3 regions of the Arthrobacter pasteuri genome follow, and region 2 is predicted to be linked to each of the others. Evidence: riboswitches for the same ligand, from Rfam matches in the RefSeq annotation. Region 2 holds a riboswitch; each other region holds the start of a gene.
The links. Region 2 has a riboswitch for S-adenosylmethionine ahead of ACX80H_RS07500 (ABC transporter substrate-binding protein). Riboswitches for the same ligand answer to the same signal wherever they lie in the genome.

Region 1: linked by a shared signal. The riboswitch ahead of ACX80H_RS12575 (LLM class flavin-dependent oxidoreductase) and the one ahead of ACX80H_RS07500 (ABC transporter substrate-binding protein) in region 2 are both predicted to bind S-adenosylmethionine.
Region 3: linked by a shared signal. The riboswitch ahead of ACX80H_RS09320 (MetQ/NlpA family ABC transporter substrate-binding protein) and the one ahead of ACX80H_RS07500 (ABC transporter substrate-binding protein) in region 2 are both predicted to bind S-adenosylmethionine.

The regions. Positions count from the first base shown of each region.
Region 1 is NZ_JBTNDO010000002.1:323,651-325,906, forward strand. It holds gene ACX80H_RS12575 (LLM class flavin-dependent oxidoreductase) at 1-1,383, opposite strand, end outside; SAM riboswitch class IV at 1,420-1,533, opposite strand; gene ACX80H_RS12580 (SDR family NAD(P)-dependent oxidoreductase) at 1,626-2,256, opposite strand, start outside.
Region 2 is NZ_JBTNDO010000001.1:1,599,259-1,601,514, forward strand. It holds gene ACX80H_RS07495 (aminodeoxychorismate lyase) at 1-790, shown strand, start outside; SAM riboswitch class IV at 898-1,015, shown strand; gene ACX80H_RS07500 (ABC transporter substrate-binding protein) at 1,186-2,106, shown strand; gene ACX80H_RS07505 (amino acid ABC transporter permease) at 2,117-2,256, shown strand, end outside.
Region 3 is NZ_JBTNDO010000001.1:1,951,195-1,953,450, forward strand. It holds gene ACX80H_RS09315 (methionine ABC transporter ATP-binding protein) at 1-401, opposite strand, end outside; gene ACX80H_RS09320 (MetQ/NlpA family ABC transporter substrate-binding protein) at 475-1,359, opposite strand; SAM riboswitch class IV at 1,546-1,659, opposite strand; gene ACX80H_RS09325 (GAF domain-containing sensor histidine kinase) at 1,775-2,256, opposite strand, start outside.

The DNA of each region.
Region 1 (2,256 bases), on a different contig from region 2:
CCGGACGGATTCGAGCCGAAAGCGCGCTCCGCGGTGCTCCTCGGGAAGGCGGTCGCCCTTGCCGAACAGCTTGTTGCGCAGGGTTCCCTCGACGTATTCCGTCGGATAGGCACCCCGCTTCTGGAGTTCAGGAACCACGTACTGGATGACGTCCTCGAAGGAGCCGGGCGTAATGGCATACGCCAGGTTGAAACCGTCCACGTCGGTCTCCTCGACCCAGGCCTGGAGCTCATCGGCAACCTGCGACCCGGACCCGATGATGCGCGGACCAAGCCCCCCGATACCTGCCCACTCGGCGATGTCGCGCACGGTCCAGGGTTCGCCGTCGTCGTTCACCTTCTGGAAGTTCGCGACGGCGGACTGAATGGCGTTCGACTTCACATTGCCGATGGGCTCGTCGGGGTCGTAGACGCTGAGATCGATGCCCAGCCAGCCCGACAGCAGCACAAGGGCTCCTTCGTAGCTGACGTACTGCTGGTACTCGGCGTGCTTGGCCTGGGCCTTTTCCTCCGTCTCGTCCGTGATGACGGTGAGCATGGTGTAGATCCGTACGGAGTAGCGGTCGCGTCCTTCGGCCTCGACGGCGTCGCGGATCTTCTTCACGGCGTCCTTGAGGATCACTTTGGTGGGTGCGCCGACGAAGACCGCCTCGGCGTTCCCCGCAGCGAAGGCGATCCCGCGCGAGGAGGCACCGGCCTGGTAGATCACGGGCGTCCGCTGCGGCGAGGGCTCACTGAGGTGGATACCGGGGACCTTGAAGTACTTGCCGTCGTGGTTGATGTCGTGGACCTTGGCCGGATCGGTGAAGACGCCGGCCTCACGGTCACGGACCACGGCGTCGTCCTCCCAGGACCCCTCGAGCAGCTTGTAGAGGACCTCGAGGTACTCGTCCGCGTGGTTGTAGCGCTCGTCGTGCTCCAGCTGGTCCTCGTTGCCCATGTTCCGCGCGGCGGAGGGCAGGTAGCCCGTGACCACGTTCCAGCCGACCCTGCCATTGGTGAGGTGGTCGAGGGTGGAGAGCCTGCGGGCGAACGGGTAGGGGTGCTCGTACGCGGTGCCCGCCGTGACTCCGAAGCCGAGGTGCTCGGTGACGAGGGCCATGGCGGAGACGAGCAGGAACGGATCATTGACCGGGGTCTGCGTCCCCTGGCGGAGGGTGGCCTCGTTGGAACCGCCGTAGACGTCGTAGGTGCCGAGGACGTCGGCGATGAAGATGCCGTCGAACAGGCCCTTTTCCAGGGTCTTGGCGAGGTCGGCCCAGTACCGCAGGTCCTTGTAGCGCCAGGACTGATCGTCCGGGTGCCGCCACAGGCCAGGTGACTGGTGGCCCACGCAGTTCATGTCGAAGGCATTGAAGCGAATATGGCGCGGTGATGCGGGCATGAAAGATCCTCATGTCAGGGCACTGCCGTGAGGGTAGCGCCATACTTGCCCGCACGGTGCATGCCGGGCCGAATCCTCACCTGGGGCACCCCGCTACAGCGAGAGGGTTGCCGTCCAACAAACCAGGGTTTGACGTTGGAGCTCTTGATTCTGGTGATGAGCCTAGATGCCCGTCCGCGCCGGCGTCCATATGCATCCGTCACAGTGCGTCACGATCGGCAAGGCCTCGGCCGAGGAGACGGTTACCGAAGGTAGGACGCCCCGTTCACGTCGACCACGGTGCCGCTGACCCAGAGCGGAGCATCCGTGGCAAGCCATGCCACGGTCTGCGCCACCTCCTCCGGGGTGGCCAACCGATTGAACGGACTCTGCGCCCGGACCGCGTCACCCTCCGGACTGTCGAGCACCGTCCGGCCCATGTCCGTCTCGACGAAACCGGGCGCGACCGCCGCCGAGAGGATGCCCGAGGGTGCGAGCGCAACGGCCAGCGACTGGGTCATCGAATGAAGCGCAGCCTTGCTCGCCCCATAGGCAGGGTTCAGGGGTTCACCCCGGTAGGCGCCGCGGGAGCCCACGCTGATCAGCCGACCGCCCTCGGGTCCCGAGGGCCGATCCAGGAGGTGGCGCGCCACGAGCCAGGCCAGGTTCGCGGGCCCCAGCAGGTTGACGGCGAGGGTGCGGCGCCAGGCGTGCTGCCAGTCGTCGAAGGATGCTTGGGCAACAGGATGCGCCTCGAAGATCCCTGCATTGTTCACCAGGACGTCGACCCCGCCGAGTTCCCGCACGGTCTCCTCGACGATCCGCACGCACTCCTCCGGATCGGCGACATCACCGACGACGACGGCGTGACCTGCGCCGGGCAGGGCGTCACGA
Region 2 (2,256 bases):
CGCCACCCGCGGCGACGGGATCTTCGAATCGCTCCTGGCCGTCGACGGGTCTCCCCGCAAGGAGCAGGCGCACCTGGCGAGGCTCGCGTCGTCGGCCGCGGCCCTGGACCTCACCGTCCCCGACGGCGATGCGTGGAGCCGGGCCATCCGCACCGGCCTGCGGGAGTTCGCAGCAGCGGAGCCGGATCGCCGTGACGCCGTCGTGAAGCTCATCGCCACGCGCGGGGTCGAAGGCGCCGGCCGCGCCACGGCGTGGGTCCAGGTCGCGCCCGTGCCGGCGTCGACGCTCGAGCAGCGCAGGACGGGACTCCGGGTCCTGTTCCTCGACCGCGGGTACGACAGCACCGTGGCGCAGCGCGCGCCCTGGCTGCTGATGGGCGCCAAGACCCTCTCCTACGCCGTCAACATGGCGGCCATCCGCTACGCGAAGGCACACGGGGCCGACGACGTCATCTTCACGTCCTCCGACGGCAAGGTCCTGGAGGGCCCCACCTCGACCGTGCTGCTGGCCTACGACCGCGACGGACGGAAGACACTCCTGACACCGCAGCTCGAGAGCGGCATCCTCGCAGGCACGTCCCAGAGCGCCCTGTTCACGGCGGCGAAGGAGCAGGGGTGGGAACTCGGCTACGGCCCGCTGGAGCCGCATCACCTCCTCGACGCCGACGCGGTGTGGCTGATCTCGAGCATCCGGCTCCTCGCACCCGTGCTCTCGCTCGACGGCAAGGCCCTCCGGTCCTCGGCCGCCCTCACGGCCGAGCTGACCGACCTCGTGGACCGCTTCGTGTAATTTTCGCCACAAAAGCCTGCCCTACAGGCCGTTTACCGCGTCAAACGCTGATTTCCGCGCAGTTTCGTTTTGACCGGGCACTTCGTGCTGCCATAGCGTTTTCTTGAAATCAAGAGCTCCAGCCCTCGGCCCTGGCCGGCTGGACAGCAACCCTCTCCCGTAGTGGGGTGCTCCAGGTGAAGATTCGGCCGCCGGGACCAGTCCCCCGGTTGGCAAGTACGGCGTCGTGCGGATCATCCCGAGGTAACCGGGACAGCAGCCGCCACAACGCTCACGGCCAGAACAGCGAGCGTGTCACCAGCAGCCAGCAGCCTCCCCGGCAGCCATCCGTTCCTCCCCGCGATCCACCTCATCCAATCGGCCCGTACCCCGGGCCAGCATCGAAGAAGGACCCCATGAGCATCTCCCGTACAGTCCTCGCGGCACTCGCCGTACCGCTCCTCGCGCTGACCGTCTCCTGCGGCAGCAACAGCAGCAGCAGCGAGCCGACCGCGACCACCGATGCCCTCGCCGGCAGCGACCAGCAGTCACTCGACCAGTACACGACCGACGACACCACGCCGGTCGACGAGATCGACACCTCCAAGCTCGGCCTCATCACGGAGGGGACGCTGCGCGTCGGCACCCTCTCGGACGCGCCGCCGAACATCTTCATCGAGAACGGCGTCTTCACCGGCTACGACAACGAACTGCTGCGCGCCATCGGCGACAAGCTCGGCCTCGAGGTCGAATTCGCGTCCACCGACTTCTCGGCCCTCCTCGCGCAGGTCCAGAACAAGCAGTTCGACGTCGGATCCTCCTCGATCTCCACCACGGAGGCCCGCCGGGAGAACGTCGGCTTCACCAACGGCTACGACTTCGGCTACATGGCCGTCGTCACCAAGAACGGCTCCACGGTCACGGGCTTCGACTCGCTGTCCGAGAGCACCCGCATCGGCGTGGTGCAGGGCACCGTCCAGGACGACTACGTGACCAACACCCTGGGTCTCGAGCCCGTGCGCTTCGCGGACTACAACACGGTCTACGCGAACGTGAAGAACGGCCAGGTGGACGCGTGGGTCGCCCCGTCCCAGCAGGCCACCGGCCAGGTGAAGGAAGGCGATGACACCACCATCGCGGAGACCATCATCAACACCGAGAACTTCACGGCCTACGCCGTGAACAGCGAGAACCAGCCCCTGATCGACGCGCTCAACTCCGGGCTCGACGCCGTGATCGAGGACGGCACGTGGACCGAGCTCACCAAGGAGTGGTACCCGGACCGCGAGATGCCCTCCGACTGGAAGCCCGGCAGCAAAGCCGTGGAAGTAAAGTAGCGGTCCCTGCATGAACGCCCTTGAACAGCTCTCGCAGACCTTCTTCGACTGGGAGGCGATGGCCGCCGTCCTGCCGGAACTCCTCGCGGTCGGACTGCGGAACACCCTGATCCTCGCGATCGCGTCCGGCATCATCGGGACGGTCCTCGG
Region 3 (2,256 bases), 350 kb from region 2:
CCCACGAAGTCGAGGAGCTCGGTCACGCGGGCCTGGATCTCGTCCCGGGTCCTGCCTGCGACCCGCAGGGGGTAGGCGACGTTGTTCCAGACCGTCTTGGCGCTGAAGAGGTTGAACTGCTGGAAGATCATGCCGATGTCCAGGCGCAGTGTGCGCAGCTGGCGGTCCGGGACGTTGGTGACCTGGTGCCCGTCGACGATGATCTCGCCGCTGGAGGCCTTCTCGAGGGCGTTGATCAGGCGGACGAGGGTGCTTTTGCCCGCCCCGGAGTACCCGATGATGCCGTAGATCTCACCTGCCTCGATGTCGAGGCTGACGTTGTCGATGGCGTGGACGAGGGGATCGCCGCGGCGTCCCGGGGGGAAACTCTTCGTGACGTTCCGCAGTGAGATGAGTGGCATCGTGTTCCTAGCTGAGGGGATACGTGTGGCCGGCCAGGATCACCGGCCGGCCACACGCGGAAGAGAAGGCTGATCAGCCCTGGGCGCGGGTGTCTTCCTCGACGGTGTCGAGCGACGTCTTCAGCTCCTCCACCGGCACCTTCAGGAACTCCGCGGTTCCGCCCGAGGTCTCCTGCACGGCGTCGAGGACTTCCTGGTTCTCCTGGTAGATGCTCACCAGCTTCTGGTAGGTCTCGTTGTTCTCCTCACCGGCGCGCGAGGCGAAGATGTTGACGTACGCAGCGGCGGCCGGATCGGTCGGGTCATCCTGTGCGATGGCGTCGTCGAAGTTCAGGCCGGCGTCCTGCACGAAGTCGTTGTTGATGATCGCAGCGGCGACGTCCGGGAGGGAGGTCGGCGTCAGTGATGCCTCGAGGGTCGTGACGGTCACCTTGGATGCCGCCTCGTCGACGTCATCGATGGTGGAGAAGGCGCTGCCGCCGTCCTTGAGGACGACCAGGCCGGCTGACTGAAGGACGAGCAGGCCGCGCGCGAGGTTGCTCTCGTCGTTCGGTACGGCGACGGTCGACCCCTCGGGGATCTCCTCCACGGACTTGTGCTTCGTGGAATAGAGACCCAGTGGGTAGATGGCGGTCGATCCCACAGGGGTGAGGTCCTCGCCGCTGGAGACGTTGTAGCGGGCGAGATAGACGAGGTGCTGGAACTGGTTGAGGTCCAGCTCGCCTTCCGTGAGCGCAGGGTTGGGCTGCGTGTACTCGGCGAAGTCGACGACCTCGAGGTCGATGCCTTCCTCTGCGGCCGCATCGGTCAGCGCAGCCCACTCCGGGTCGCTCGCACCCACGACACCCAGGCGGACAGTCTCATTGCCTCCCTCGGAGGCCTCCGAGGAGCCACAGGCAACGGTGAAGGCGAGGAACGGGACGACGGCGGCTGCCAGGAGCTTGCGGGAGGTGATCATATTTTCTTTCCTTCGTACGGGTACCTGCTGAGCAGACGGCTCAGCGACAGGGGAAGAGGGACAGAAGCGCGCAGCAGGACTGACGGACAGCTCAGGCTGCTCGGACGTGTTTCTACTGGACTGACATGCTCGCTCACTGGATGCTGCGGGCGTTCTCCGGCAGGGCTTCGAAGAAGCGCCGCGGGAATCGCGTACTTGCCGTCCGGAGTATCCCGGCGGCCGAATCTTCACCTGGAGCACCCCACTACGGGAGAGGGTTGCTGTCCAACCGGCCAGGGCCCGTGGCTGGAACTCTTGATTCTTCTGGGAACGCTAGGCGACGGCATCGAACACGGTCAAAACGACCGGGACCCGGCGCGTCATATTCGGCGACCGGGTCGGCGGGCGCGCGACGCGTCGACCCGGGCGAAGACCGTCAGGCCGGGCTCGACCCGAACCAGACCCGTACGGTGAGCCCGCCGCCGGGGGTCTGGTCGAAGGCGAGGCGCCCGCCGTGCGCCTGGGCGATGCGCACGCATGTCGCCAGTCCTATCCCGGTACCGGACGGATCGCCCTCACGCTCGAGCCGCACCAGCGGCTCGAGCACACGGTCGTACTGCTCGGGCGGTATGCCCTTCCCGTTGTCGGCGACGTCGAGGCGCCAGAACTCCGCAATGCCGGTGCCCGTGATGCGCACTTCCGCCGGGACACCCGGCCGCGCGTAGGCCACGGCGTTGGCCACCAGGTTCTGGATGAGGACCCGGAGCTGCTCGCGGTCGGCGTGGCCGTGGAAGTCCCCGGCCGTGATCTCCACGCCGTCGACGTGGTGCCCCAGATCGTCGACGGCGGCCGCGACGGCTTCGGCGAGGGAGACGGTCTCGAGGTGCGCCGCACCGCCCACGCGCGAGTAGCCGAGCA